2 regions of the Williamsia sp. Y844 genome follow, and region 1 is predicted to be linked to the other one. Evidence: riboswitches for the same ligand, from Rfam matches in the RefSeq annotation. Region 1 holds a riboswitch; the other holds the start of a gene.

Region 1 (7,315 bases):
GCTCCAGCGCCGCCTGCGGGCCGAATGCGGCGGCAAAACGGGCCCGCGTGTACTTGCTCACGTAGGTGATCACGTCGGTGTTGCGGCCGATCATGCCAAGTGTCTGGCGGGCGACGGGCAACATCGACCAGCCCACCTCATGACCATGGGTACTGGCGACCACCCGACTGGCGCCGGCCCGGCGAACCGCACCGGCCAGCGTCGCCAGCGGCGCTGCCGCACCGAACCACACGGTGTCCACCTGGTGCGCGCGAACCAATTCGGCGGCCCGATGGGCAACCACGGGCGTCGGCAGCATCAACGTGGTCGGATGCCGGACCACCTCATAGGGCTGCTCAGCATCGAAGCGGATATGACTGTCCCCACGCCAGCGAGGCGCATAGACGACGATGTCGCCGGCCGGAAGCCGATCGACCAGATTCTGTAGGTACGACTGGATACCCCCTTGCCGGGGTGGAAAGTCGTTGGTGACCAACAGGGTCCGGTGCATCAGCTCACCGTATCTGCGCGGTGAGCCAATCGCGCCATTGCCGCACCAGTTCTTCGCGCGAGATCCTCAGCACCACTGCGGACGCGGTGTCCTGGGCCGCCACCACCAGTACGGGGTCCACCGGCTGGTCGGCACCGGCAAGGGCGACGTAAAAGTTCCGGAGCTTGTCCTCGCCGAACGTCTCGGCGATGAAGGCCGCCACCGACCAGGCCGATTGGTACGACACGGCCGCATCGGGATTGCTCGGCGAGAAATCGGCATCGCTCGGCAGATCTTCCGGTGGCCCCGAGCCCGCGATCTCCGCGGCCAGGGCCGGAGCCGCCTGCGCCAGGTCCGTGTAGGTCCCGCTGCGGCCGACATACTCTGCGACGCCCTCGGTGATCCAGATGGCGGCGTTCTCCGCGGTGGCCGTGCGCGCCGCCACATGGAACACCTCGTGGCGCAAGACCACGGCCAGGTCCGCGGAATCGAGTTGCGCTGCTTGCGGAGTGAACACCACGCGCTGGCCGATGGCGGTCGGCGCGGCCCCGTCCGGTCGGTCGATCCCGGAGAACACCGTGACCGCGGCAGCGGCGTCGGCATCGCCGGGAGATGCCCCTGTCAGCGAACGGAACTCGTCGTCGGTCGCCGCGGCGACCACCCCGGCACTCTGCGGCCACTTCGTCCCCCAGAACCGGCTCACCGCAGTGACCGCGGCCGGAAGCTGCCGCGCAATCTCTTCGGTGAATCGGCGGTCGCTGCCGTTGGTGAGTACCAGCGACTCGCCGGGATCGGTTGCGACCTGCTGGGAACCGGGATCCGGGAACTGCCACACCTGACCCGGCGCCGGGGGCTCGCCGAACAGTGGTGCGGCTTCGGCGACAATCCGCCAGCCGTCGGGATATTGGGCCATGACCATCGGGATGTCCACCACCACGGCCTTGGCGTCGATACCCGCGTAGGCATATCGCAGCTGGACCGGTGCGACCCAGGAATCGACACTGCCTGCGGCGTCGAGTGTTTCCTGGATCTGCGCAGGCACCATCCGTTCGAAATCGCGACGCTCGGACAGCCGGTACTCGAAGGTCGTCAACGGCAGATCGCCGACGCCGGCGGCACTGAGCTCGGCCTGGGTGCGCAGGGCGAGGTCGGCGGACGGGTCGAGTTGTGCCAGCGCCGCGGCCGGTTCGGCATTGCGCAACGCATCGGTATAGGCCTGCAGGGTCAAGGTGACCCCGAGCGTTCGCGCCTGCTCATACGGATTTGCCGGACGCGCAGCGGGTGCGGCGGGATCTGATACCGAATCCTGGGATGAGTCACGGAAAATGACGGTGGCCGCGACCGCCACAACAGCGACAAGCACCACAGCAACGACCACCCAGATGATCCGGCGGGTCCGTGGAGCGAGGGCAGCCAATCCCTTGCGCACCGAGATGGTCAGTACCGACGGGCAGAGTTGAACGGGCCGCCCTTGTCGACCGGGACAACCGCCACGGGCACACCGAAGGTCGACGCGTGGATCACGTACCCGTTGCCGATGTACATGCCCACGTGGGTTGCGTCGGGGTAGTAGATGATCAGATCGCCTGGACGCATGTCGTCGCGGGATACCTGGGTTCCACCGGCCAATTGGGCCTGGCTCGACCGCGGCAACGTCTTACCGGCCTGCTTATATGCCCAGACCATCAGTCCCGAGCAATCGAACTGGTCGGGGCCGGTGGCGCCCCAGACGTACGGATCGCCGACCCGGGTCATCGCCGCACGGACCGCGACCACTTCAGGGGCGGTGCCCGCCGGCAGCAGCTTCGGGTCGAAGTCGACGCTCCCACCGGCGAGTTCGGCGAGCTGCTTGCCGGTGAGTGCCTGATACATGGCCCGGATCTCGGTCGCCTTGAAGACGCGCTCACTCTGCTGGGCCTGCAGGTCGGCGCTGGTCTTCTCCGCGGTGGCCACGGCGGCTTCGGCCTTGAGCTTGGCATCAGACGCGGCCTTCTCGGCATTCTCTGCCTTGGTCTTCGCGGTCGTGAACCTCTTGACGTCCTCGACGGTCTGCCGCGAGATCATCTCCAGGCCGGCCATCTGATCGAGGAGCGACTGCGGCGAATCACTGACCAGCACCGCGTAGAGACGGTTGACCCGCGCACCCTTGTAACTGGCGGTGACGAGCGCATCAACTGCGCCCTGGAGACCTTCGGCCTGCTCGTCGAGTGCCGCGAGGTTGGCCACGGCCGCCTCGGTGTCCTTGGTCGCCGTCGCAACGGCCTCGCGCTGCTTGCCCAGTTCGATGGTGGCCGTGTGGATCGCCTCGGTGGCCTGCTCGGCTTCACGCCCGAGTTTCGTGTAATCGGCGAGCATCACGTCGGGGCTCTGCGGGGCAGGCTCGGCACTTGCCTGCGCACCGGCGCCCAGCGTGACCGCCAACGCCACGACCACTCCGGCAACGGCAGTCCGCATCACGGCGGCATATCCCTCACGCACCACGACTTTGACAACTCCTCGTTAACCGACGTTCACAACTCTGGTCGACGGTCACCCGACGACCAATCCCCTTGCACTGCAATTGACCAACCCGGCCAGGCTACACAGCGCGCATGGGCCGACGATGTGAATCGCCAGACCTCACCCGCCGCACCGGTGGCCGGATGCCGTCGGGCGGGACCGCAAGGATGCGGACCCGCCCGATGGCCTATTCAGTTCTGGTTGCTCAGTAGTGGCGGATGTCCACGATCGACTGACCGTTGATAGCCATACGCGCGACGGGCACACCCTCGGTGGAAGAGTGCACAACTTCACCGCCACCGATGTAGATGCCGGCGTGGCCGCCACCGTTGTAGATCACGACGTCGCCGGGCTGGGCGTCCGCAGCGCTGACGCTGGTGCCTCCGCCGAGCTGGCCGTAGCTGTCACGAGGAATGGTCTGACCGGCCTGCTGATGCGCCCAGTAGACGAGACCCGAGCAATCGAAAGCACTGGGGCCGGCTGCGCCGTAGACGTACGGCGAACCGATCTTGCTGACTGCGGCGTCCGCAGCGACCTGACCGGCAGCCTTGACGGGTGCGGGTGCAGCGGCGACGCCGGGGAGAAGGTTCTCCGGCTTCAGCTCATTCGGAATCATTTCCGGGGTCACACCCGGGATGTCGAAAGTTCCGACACCGGGAACTGTCACCGGTGCGGCAAAGGCAGGCGCTGCGGCGATACCCAGGGTGCCGAGTGTGATCGAACCGGCAATGAGTGCACCGCGGGCACTCTTGGCCCCACGGCTTTCTTTGTTCAAACGATGTTTCGCCACGAAGCGAGATCTCCTTGTTTCTTCCCTATCCGCTGACCGAGTTAGCTGTCGGATTCGGGCCGGAAGATGGCCCTACCCGGTGAACCCGCAAAGTCGTTGAGACCTCAGGGTTCGATGGGATTCACCCCAAATGCGGACTTGTGGTCTGCATCAGATGGTTCCCCGGTTCACCGTGTTGGTGATTAAGCGGCGACCTCACGATTCGCTCCGGATGGAGTGAACGCTTTCGCAAGGTCTCAGAAAGGTTACGAAACCGTGGCGACGAATGTCCACCGGAAGGACGACAGAGGTCCCCCGGCGTGTCGTGTTACACAGCCCACAATTGGGGCTGATTCTGCCCCGAAAAGTGGCCCCCACCTGCGCCGGGCCTTACGCGATGATCGTGAGTGTCAGACTTCGCGAGCATGCCCGCGGCGCGGAACATCGCCACTGCATCCTCGAGGCGGGCCTCGTGATCAATAACGAATTCATCACAGCGAACTTCCGCATCCTCGCTGCTCCGGACCCCTACGGGACCCATGAAAACCGTCATCATGCAGCCGTCACACTCAACTGGACGACCCGGGCAGGTGCTGCATTCGATGAGCAATGTGATCTCCGTCTCATTGGGCCACTCATCTCGATCTCAGGGGCCCTCAGGGTTTACCCGGAGCCGAGATGAGCCGGCTTTTGTTACATCGATCGCGACGCTAGCGGCACCATCCGACAAGACATCCCGGATCTTTTACCCCGCCCCCTGCGGCCGGAAACATCTCAACGTTGTCGGAGGCTCGAACTAGTGTTCGCGACGTGAGTGTTATGAGTGGTGTTGATGAGGCTGTTGGGGCTCAGATGTCGTTTGACGACCCGACTCTGGCGCATCCGGACGACCAACCTCTGCGGGAGACAACCTTTGTTGTTGTCGACCTCGAGACCACTGGCGGCAGTCCCACCGACGATCGCATCACCGAGATCGGTGCGGTCAAGATCCGCGGCGGCGAGATACTCGGCGACTTTGCGACGCTCGTCGATCCCCAACGCGGCATTCCCCCGCATATCGTCCGGTTGACCGGGATCACCGAAGCGATGGTCTACCGGGCACCGACCATCGACCAGGTGCTCCCGGCATTCCTGGAATTCGCTCAGGATTCGGTGATCGTGGCGCACAACGCACGATTCGACGTCGGCTTCCTTCGCGCTGCCGCCACCGAACTCGGTCATCCGTGGAACTTCAACCGGGTGCTGTGCACCGTGAAGCTCGCCAGACGGGTGTTGACCCGCGAGGAGGCGCCCACGGTGAAACTCTCCGCCCTCGCCGCATTGTTCGCCGTACAGACCCGCCCCACCCACCGAGCACTCGACGACGCCCGCGCCACAGTGGAGGTACTTCACCGCTTGTTCGAGCGGGTCGGCAACCAGGGCATCCATACATATAGAGAATTGCGCGACTACCTCCCCGGGATCTCGGCAGCGACCCGCAGCAAGAGAGTCCTGTCCGATCACTTGCCTGCCGAGCCCGGTGTCTATCTTTTCCGCGGCCCGTCGGACGAAGTCCTATATATAGGGACCGCGGTCGATCTGCGGCGGCGCGTGCGCAGCTATTTCACCGGCTCGGAGACCCGCACCCGCATCCGGGAGATGGTGGATCTGGCCACCCGCGTCGATCATGTGCAATGCGCGCACCGCATCGAGGCCGGGGTCCGGGAACTGCGCCTGCTCGGCGCCCATGCCCCGCCATACAACCGCCGGTCCAAGTTCCCCCACCGCGGTTGGTGGCTCTGCCTCACCGACGAGCCGTTTCCGCGCCTGAAGGTGAGCCGCACCCCAACGACAGTGGCTCTGGGTCCGGTCCGATCGCGGACCGTCGCCTACGACATAGCCGACCTCATCTCCGAGCTCTGCGAACTTCGCACCTGCCGGACCCCGCTGCGCGCTGACGGTCTACATCAGTGTGAGGTCGGGCCAGACGGCAGGCGGATCGTCGGCGGCTGCCATGGCGCGACCGCCGAATCGGTGGACACCGACGCCTACAGCCGGCGGGCGCAGGCTGTGGCCGACCTGCTCTCCGGGCGCAGCGATGCACCCGTCGTGGCCGCGCTGGATCGACTGACCACCCTGTCCGAGGCAGAACTGTTCGAGAACGCCGCCCGCCTGCGCGACCGCCTCGATCAACTCATCGCCCATCTCGAACGCTGTCAGCGCCTCGCCGCGCTTGCCAGGATCTCCGAACTCGTGGCCGCCGCACCCGACGGGCGTGGTGGCTGGGACCTTGCCGTCATCCGTCACGGGCGCCTGGCCAGCGCCGGGGTCGCGGTCCGCGGAGTCTCTCCGATGCCGGTGGTCGAGTTGCTCGCCGCCTCGGCCGAGACCGTGATCCCCGCGACCGGACCACTCTGCGGCGCCGCGCCGGAGGAAGCCGCACTCGTCTTTCGGTGGCTCACCAGTCCTGGCGTTCGAATTGTCTGCGCCACAAGCGGATTCAGCCTCCCGAGACACGGCGCCGGACGGTGGGCGCAGTGGCGGGAACTCGTCGGTTCGGCACATCGCACCATCGATATCGATCAGACCTGATCCGGCACTAGTCTGAATCCATGATTACCGCGATCGTCCTGATTCAGACCGATGTCCACCAGATCCCCGAAACCGCGCAGGCGGTCGCCGACATCCCCGGTGTCACCGAGGTCTATTCGTGCGCAGGGGACGTCGATCTGATCGCCAAACTCCGAGTCCGCGACCACGAGAAGATCGCCGACGTGGTCACCGAATCCATCAGCCGGCTCCCCGGGGTCAAGCACACCGCAACCCATATCGCGTTCAAGAGCTATTCGAGCGCCGACGTCGACGCGGGCTTCTCCATCGGCGAGTGATCTGGCGGCGAATGATCCGGGCGGCGAGTGATCTCGCCCAAGAGTCGGGTCAGGCGTTGCTGACGCGGACCCAATCGGCCAGCCGTGCTGCGGCAGCACCCGAATCGATTGCTGCCGCGGCCACGGCCATGTGCTGACGTAACTGCTCGTGCAGATCGACATCGGGTTGCGGACGGTACGCGGTCAGTGCGCCGGCGGCGTTGAGCAGCACCGCATCCCGGACAGGTCCCGTCCCGCCGGCGAAGACCTCTCGCGCGACGGCGGCGTTGTGTTCGGCATCCCCGCCCTGCAGCGCCGACAGTTGCACCCGGGCCAACCCGAGCGTCGTCGGATCCACCGTCTGTTTGCGCACCGTACCGTCGAATGCCTGCCACACCGTCGAGGTCGACGTGGTGGTGAACTCGTCGAGGCCGTCGTCGCCGCGGACCACGAGCACTGAATCGCCACGCTCCACAAAGGTCTGTGCCAGCACCGGCGCCAGATCGGCGAAAGCACAACCGACAAGCCCGCTCGTCGGACGTGCCGGATTGGTCAATGGACCCAGCACATTGAAAACCGTGGGGATGCCGATCTCCTTGCGCGGTGCGGCAGCAAAACGCAACGCCGGATGGAAGACCGGGGCAAAACAGAATCCGATACCGGCTTCCGCAACACACCGGCTGACGCCGTCGGCCGTCAGCGCGATGTTCACACCCAGCGCCTCCAGCACAT
Region 2 (7,315 bases), on a different contig from region 1:
CACTTTCGGGCGGGCAGTACGGGATCTACGGGTATCGGTGACCGACCGCTGCAACCTCCGGTGCACGTACTGCATGCCGGCCGAGGGCCTCGATTGGCTCGACAGAGCCGACGTCCTCACCGCCGACGAAATCGTCCGGCTCGTCGGTGTCGCAGTCCGCGACCTGGGTATCCGCGCGGTCCGATTCACCGGTGGTGAACCGTTACTACGCAAGGATCTGACCGAGATCATCAGTGCCGTAGCAGCTCTGGAGCCTCGTCCCGAGATCGCGCTGACCACCAACGGCCTGAGTCTGGCCCGCAGCGCCGAGACTCTCGCCGCGGCCGGACTCGATCGGGTCAACGTCTCCCTCGACACCGTCGACGCGGCACGCTTCGCCTCGATCACCCGCCGTGATCGCCTCCCCGACGTCCTCGCGGGCCTGGCTGCGGCGAGCGCTGCCGGTCTACAGCCGGTCAAGGTGAACGCCGTCCTCGATCCCGACACCGGTCTCGCCGATGCGCCCGAACTCCTGCGGTTCTGCCTGGCCGAAGGATACGAGTTGCGCATCATCGAACAGATGCCATTGGACGCCGAGCATCACTGGTCACGCACGAAGATGGTCACCGCCGATCAGATACTCGACACCTTGCAAGCTGACTTCGAACTACGTCCGGACACCGCACCCAGAGGGGCCGCGCCTGCGCAGCGGTGGCTCGTCGAAGGTCACCACACCCCGGACGGCAAACCGGCCCGGGTCGGCATCATCGCCTCGGTGACACGTCCGTTCTGCGGTGACTGCGACCGGACGCGCCTGACCGCCGACGGACAGCTCCGCAACTGCCTGTTCGCCACTTCGGAGACCGACATTCGAGGTTTACTGAGATCAACTGAGAATTCAGATCAGCACATCGCCTTGCGGTGGCGAGAAGCAACCTGGGGCAAATTGCCAGGCCACGGGGTCAATGACCCAGGCTTTCTGCAGCCCTCTCGGCCCATGTCGGCGATCGGTGGCTGACATGGAGATCTGCGTCAGGTTTTTCGCTGCCGCGCAAGCCGCTGCCGGTGTCGAACAAATGGTGATACACCTCACTGACAAAGCGACTCTTGCCGATCTGGAAAATGAATTGGGCCAAGCGAATCCGCAATTGGCCGAAGTGTTGCAACGATGCTCATATCTGCATGAGTCGATAGCGGTCCGAGACCGGTCGCGCACCCTCGCCGGAGGCGACACTATTGACGTTCTCCCGCCGTTCGCGGGCGGTTGAGCAACCGGACACCCGCCCGCACATCGGGTCATTTGACCCACTTGAGCGCTTCCTCCCTTTGAATGATGCTGTGATGTTACTCACATAACGGTTAGATCACGGATCGGACACGGGACGACACTCATAGCGGTGAGCAGCAAATATGCCAAATCCGGGCCAAAAGTCCCCTCGGGATGCACAGTTGGGGCGCCTCAGATAGGCGTGTGCAAGCGCGAATTAACACGTAGCGTCTCACTCGGTCGAACTGATCGGCCACATTGCAACTGAATATTCTCGGATCGCCGCGCCCAACCTCGTCCCGCGTTCCGAGAAACTCCAAACGTAATTCAGGGACGAGGGCGGGGGACCCAAACATCTCCTGGAGATCACCGGATTCCGACGGTCGATGGCGGCAACGCCCGACACCGACGAAATCCTTGGGGTGCAGTTCCGCGCAGCGGAACCGAGCAACCTCTCGCTCGAACCCGACAGCTGACTTCGTAGGCGCGTGGAGAGAGGAAGTAAACCTTATGTCCGGACGTCATCGTCAGCCGACCAACACCGGTCGCACCGTTGCCAAGATCGCCCTCACCTCTGCCGTCATCGGCGGCGGCGCCAGCCTCGCCTTCGCAGGCGGCGGCAACGCCGGAGCGGCCACCGACTCAGAGTGGGACCGCGTCGCACAGTGTGAGTCGGGCGGCAACTGGGCCATCAACACCGGAAACGGTTACCAGGGTGGCCTGCAATTCTCCCCGAGCACCTGGACCGGCCACGGCGGCGGCGAATTCGCCCCGTCCGCAGACCAGGCCTCCAAGGAGCAGCAGATCGCTGTTGCCGAGCGGGTCCTCGCTTCGCAGGGCAAGGGCGCATGGCCCACTTGCGGCACCGGCCTGAGCGGCGCCACCGAGCGCGAAGCTCCCACCGCGGCTCCGAACCTGGAAATCCCGGCCGTGCCCGAGCTCCCGAACCTGTCACAGGCGACCGACGACATCGTCGCTCAGCTCAAGGCCACCATCGATGATCCCGCGCTGCACGACCTGCTCGATCAGGCCAACGCCCAGGGCGACCTCACCCCTGATCAGGTCGCACTGTTCAACGAGTACAAAGGCTACCTCCCCGCTTCCTGATCCACCCTCAGGAAGCCCCTAGACGAAGGACCCCACACGCGACGCGACGTCCGTGTGGGGTCCTTTTCCAAATTCAGGAGCAGGCCGGGGAGATGACCCGGCGTTACCGGGCAGACATGGAAGTAACACGCCCGTAACAATGCGTGAAGATTGCACATCTATGACGTGAACGACTGTGCAACGTTCGCGTTGCCGGGCACCGGTGCAGGCGGAAAACTCAAGTCGCACAGCCCCGCACCATATCGGCCCAGGTGCGTTTTCCGGAGGAGCCACATTGAACGCTCATCTCACTGCCGCCCATTGGGTGTATCTCGTCGGGATCATCGTCATCCTCATCACGATGGCAATGCGCAAGAACATCGTCGTACCTGCTGTAATCGCCACATTTCTGACCGCTTTCGTCTTCTCCGGCAGCATCATCACCGGTCTCGCATCGATCTTCAATGCCAGTCTTGTTGCCGCCAAAGAGCTTTTCAACATCTTCCTCATCATCGCCATGGTCACGGCAATGTTGGGCGCACTTCGTCACATGGGAGCCGACCGCCTGATGGTCGCTCCATTCAGGCGCGTGATGCGTACCGGCACAAGCAGTTTCATCGTTCTGGCGGTCGTCACCTACGTGATCTCGTTGTTCTTCTGGCCCACACCTGCGGTTCCACTCGTGGGCGCAGTGCTCATCCCGGTGGCCATCCGCGCGGGTCTGTCGCCACTGTCGGTGGGTATGGTCATCGCCATCTGCGGTCAGGGTATGGCACTGTCGTCGGACTACATCATCAAGGTCGCGCCCGGAATCTCTGCAACAAGCGCGGGTGTGGACACCGACACGGTGGCCGACAAGGCGATGATCCTCTCGCTCATCGTCGGCCTGACCGCCCTCATCATCACGTTCGTCATGCAGCGCAAACACTGGCGCTCCCCGTCACCGGACCTGCTCGTCGAATGGGAGGCCGAGGCGGACCGTGGTGCCGACGACCTGCGTGATGAGCTGGGCGAAGACGGTGGTGTCGGCGGACCGGGCTCCGAGCCCGCCGGCGGACCCGCTGGACCACGGCCGGACGGCGCAGAACCGGTGGCGATCGCGGCCACCGCCACACCCTCCACTGCGACTGCCGTCATCGAGCGCAAAACAGTCGTGGACGACCAACCGCCTGCGAAGTCGGCGATGGCTCGCACCTTCGCGATGCTGGTACCACTGGTGTATCTGGCCCTCGTGGTCTATCTCATCTTGGGGAAGGTGGGTGTCGTCCCGGCCCTGAAGGGCGGCGATGCAGCCGCCATCGTCGGAGGTATTGCCACTCTCGTGCTCTTCGCGGCCGCCGCGGTCTCCGACAAGGGCAACTTTCTCGAGACCACGTCCGAGCACCTCATCGACGGCCTGGTCTTCGCCTTCAAAGCGATGGGCATCGTGCTCCCCATCGCCGGCTTCTTCTTCATCGGAAACGCCGACTTCTCCGGCGCGATTCTCGGCTACTCCGACGACCAGGCGGGTCCGGCAATCCTGTTCGATCTGGTGAACTCCGCCCAGTCGCACCTCCCGCAGAACTCGTTCGTGACGGCGTTCGGCATCCTGTTCATCGGCATGGTCGCGGGTCTGGAGGGCTCCGGTTTCAGTGGCCTGCCGCTGACCGGTTCACTCTCCGGGGCTTTGGGTCCAGCCGTCGACATGGATCCCTCGACCCTTGCGGCGATCGGTCAGATGGGCAACATCTGGTCGGGCGGTGGCACGCTCGTTGCCTGGTCATCACTCGTCGCCGTGGCCGGATTCGCCCGCGTTCCGGTGCTCGACCTGGCCCGCAAGTGCTTCCTGCCCGTCGTCAGCGGCCTGGTCCTCTGCACGCTGTTTGCCATCTTGTTCCTCTGACACCGATCCGTCTCGAGTGCCCCGCCGCGGAGTATCCGTGGCGGGCATTCGGTGTCGACCGGTCCGCTCGTCCCCCGTCCACGCTCACCGAGGAGCCCACACACCATGCCGCCGCGCTTCCGTCTCGAACCAGCCTTCATACCCGTCATCGTCCTGACATTCGTCACCGGCATCGTCGACGCGGTCGGCTACCTCGCCCTGGATCGGGTGTTCACCGGCAACATGACCGGCAACATCGTCATCCTCGGTATGGGATTGGCCGGAGCCGACGGACTACCGATTCTCGGGCCATTGCTCGCGGTGCTGGCGTTCATGGCGGGTGCGTACGTGGCCGGCCTGCTTCTACGGGGTCACGAGAAGACCTGGCACCTGCGCCGCACCACCGGCCTGCTGGTCGCCGGGGGCAGCGCGCTCGCCGGCTGTGCCCTGGTCCTTGCCCTCGCCGACTCGCACGCCGAACCTGTCCAGATCGCGGTCGCCGCAACCACAGCGGCCGTGATGGGCTCGCAGGCGGCCGTCGCCCGGAAACTGGCAGTGACCGACATGACGACGGTGGTCGTCACCTCCACCCTCACCCAGCTCGCCGGTGAGTCGTTCATGCTGGGCAGCAGGCACAGCCTCGCAAACCGGCGGCTCGCCGCCATTCTCACGATCTTCCTCGGCGCCGTGGCCGGGGCACTGCTGCTACGCCTGCACGTGGCGGTCCCGATGGCACTGGCCGCGGTCCTGATGATCACCGCCGCGATCATCGGTCATCTCGCGGTACGGGAACAACGTCGCGAAGCAGCGGTTCCCAGCGTCTCCGCGGCCTGAATCCGGACGTGGCATCACACGAACCGGTCGGTGCAGTATGCACAGGAATGTACGAAAATGATGTGCACGATGCAGCATTCGCGGTAGTGCTCACCACCCCACGCGGTGAGAAGGTAGGGTGCGGCGCCGGCCACCCGGCCCGGGAGACTGGGATGAGGAACCGATGACCACCACTGCCGGCCCGGCCAAGACGACAAACACAGACGACGCCGGTACCCCGTTGGCCCTCTCGGCACTGCTTGCCGGGACGCTGGTCGGTACGGTCAGCAACAACATCGTCAATGTCCCACTCGCGGAAATACTTTCCGACTTCAACGCCCCTCTCGAAGACGGGGTTCTCGTCGCCGTTGGCTTCTTGCTCACCTTTGCCGCGGCAATGCCGCTCGCCGGGTATGTCGGGGACCGTTTCGGCAGGCGCCGGGTGTACTGCGGTGCCCTGCTGGCCACTGCCGTCTGCTCCGCCGGTGCTGCCACCGCGCCGAGCCTGGCCGCTCTGATCGCGTGGCGGTCACTCGGTGGTGTCGCAGCCGCCGCGTTCGCACCCGCCGTGATGGGCTTGATCGCCTGGCTATTCGGCCCGCAGCGGCGGGCCAGGGCAGTCGGCGCCTGGGCGAGCGTGAACGGGATCGGGCAGGCCGTCGGCCCGTCGATGGGCGGCCTGATCGCCGGGACATGGGGCTGGCGTTGGGTTTTCGTCCCGCTGATCCCGGTGGCGCTCATCGGATTTGCCGGCACGATGCGTTGGATACCCGCCTATCCGGGACGTGTCATGCGCCTGGATGTGACCGGCGCCATCGCGTTGACGCTGGGGGCCGGAGTCTTGGTTCTGGGCCTGACCCTGGTGCCCCAGCCGCGTGTACACGTGGCCGTCGTGCTCGGCTTGATCGGTGCGGCGGGCGCCCTACTCGGTTGGTTCATCTGGCACGCGCGCCGGGCCGCGGCACCCTTCGTCGACGTCCGGTTGGCAGCCGAATCCCGTTTCGTCCGTAGCGCCGTCGCAGCGTGCGCCCAAATGTTCTGTCTGGGTTCAGCTCTGCTGGCCGTGCCGCTCTATCTCAACGACCACGGTGAGTCCACGGCCGCGGCGGGCCTGATCCTGTTCGCCCTGCCGACGGCGATGGCCCTGCTCGGACCAGTGGTCGGGCGCACGTCCGACTCACTCGGCGCCCGCCGGATGATGAGGGCCGGGTTGTGCGTGCTGATTCTCGCCCAGGTCGCGATGGTGTTGGTGGTCTGGGGATCTGACGGCAACCGCCCGGCCATGGTCGGGGCGTTGATCACCACAGGTATCGGGATCGCGATGGTCCAGACACCGGCCGCCGCAGGGTCGACACGATCCCCCGCAGGCGCGCAGGGCACCGGACTGGGCCTGTTCAACCTCATCCGGTTCGGTGGCTCGGCACTCGGCGCCGCGTGGGTCGCCATCGCGATCGACAGCTGGTCGTATCCGGCACTCTTCGGGGTGTGTGCCATCGTGGCAGCGGCCGGTCTCGGCGCCACCTTCCTCGGGCACGATCCAGAAGACGTCGGGGCCCGGCCGGTGAAAGAACCTCAGCGGTAATTGATCTCGCCGTCCACCGCATGGTGGATCTGTTCGAGCAACTCCAGCCGGATGGCCAACCAGACCGTGAACTGGTTCTCCGGCACCCGGACATCGATACGCAGGGCCCGGGTGATCCTGTCCAGCTTGGACAGCATCGTGTTCCGGTGGACATTGAGGTCACGCGCGGCAGCGTTCACGTTGCCGCCGACGCGGAGATATGTGACCAGGGTGTCGTAGAGGTCCGAGCCCGGGCGCAACGGCCCCAACACATCTCGGACGAGTTGTCGGCCACGATCGGTGCCGGAGACGAGTTCGAGGACCCCGAAGCCACGCAGGTCGCGATACGCGATCGACCCGGTCATCTGCAATCGCTGACCGATACCCAGCGCGACCCGTGCCTGCCGATAGCTCTCCCGGATCTGATCGACACCCAGAGCCGAAGCGCCGTGTGCCACCCGGGTGGTGCGTCCGCCGCGACGTTGAGCATCGAAAGCCATCGCCTCCGCGTATTCGCCCATCTCGACTTCGATCTCCCGGTCGTCGCGGGACTTCAATGTCCGAACCACCACCAGCACATCGCCGATCACCGTGACGTACGAGCGGACTGCCGGATCCGGGAGCACTCCCGCGACGTGACGCGCGATCTTCACCAGACTCCCGCTCCGGTCGGAATCGGACGAGTTCGCCTTCGGCGCGGGCACCGGCACCGGCACCACGAAGACACCGAACGTCGATGTGAGGTCGA

Evidence for each region. A riboswitch is a leader RNA that binds a small molecule or an ion and turns the genes downstream of it on or off. The one in region 1 is predicted to bind cyclic di-AMP.
Region 2: linked by a shared signal. The riboswitch ahead of AC1TQG_RS21765 (transglycosylase family protein) and the one ahead of AC1TQG_RS27140 (C40 family peptidase) in region 1 are both predicted to bind cyclic di-AMP.

Annotation. Positions count from the first base shown of each region.
Region 1 is NZ_JBXCJB010000006.1:93,398-100,712, reverse strand. Features, by position in the region: gene AC1TQG_RS27155 (glycosyltransferase family 4 protein) at 1-490, opposite strand, end outside; gene AC1TQG_RS27150 (hypothetical protein) at 495-1,898, opposite strand; gene AC1TQG_RS27145 (C40 family peptidase) at 1,907-2,923, opposite strand; gene AC1TQG_RS27140 (C40 family peptidase) at 3,174-3,758, opposite strand; cyclic di-AMP (ydaO/yuaA leader) riboswitch at 3,774-3,957, opposite strand; gene AC1TQG_RS27135 (DEDD exonuclease domain-containing protein) at 4,557-6,308, shown strand; gene AC1TQG_RS27130 (Lrp/AsnC family transcriptional regulator) at 6,329-6,604, shown strand; gene trpD (anthranilate phosphoribosyltransferase) at 6,654-7,315, opposite strand, start outside.
Region 2 is NZ_JBXCJB010000004.1:119,958-127,272, forward strand. Features, by position in the region: gene moaA (GTP 3',8-cyclase MoaA) at 1-997, shown strand, start outside; gene AC1TQG_RS21760 (MoaD/ThiS family protein) at 999-1,247, shown strand; cyclic di-AMP (ydaO/yuaA leader) riboswitch at 1,551-1,749, shown strand; gene AC1TQG_RS21765 (transglycosylase family protein) at 1,757-2,353, shown strand; gene AC1TQG_RS21770 (TRAP transporter large permease) at 2,628-4,214, shown strand; gene AC1TQG_RS21775 (YoaK family protein) at 4,320-5,027, shown strand; gene AC1TQG_RS21780 (MFS transporter) at 5,191-6,588, shown strand; gene AC1TQG_RS21785 (PucR family transcriptional regulator) at 6,579-7,315, opposite strand, start outside.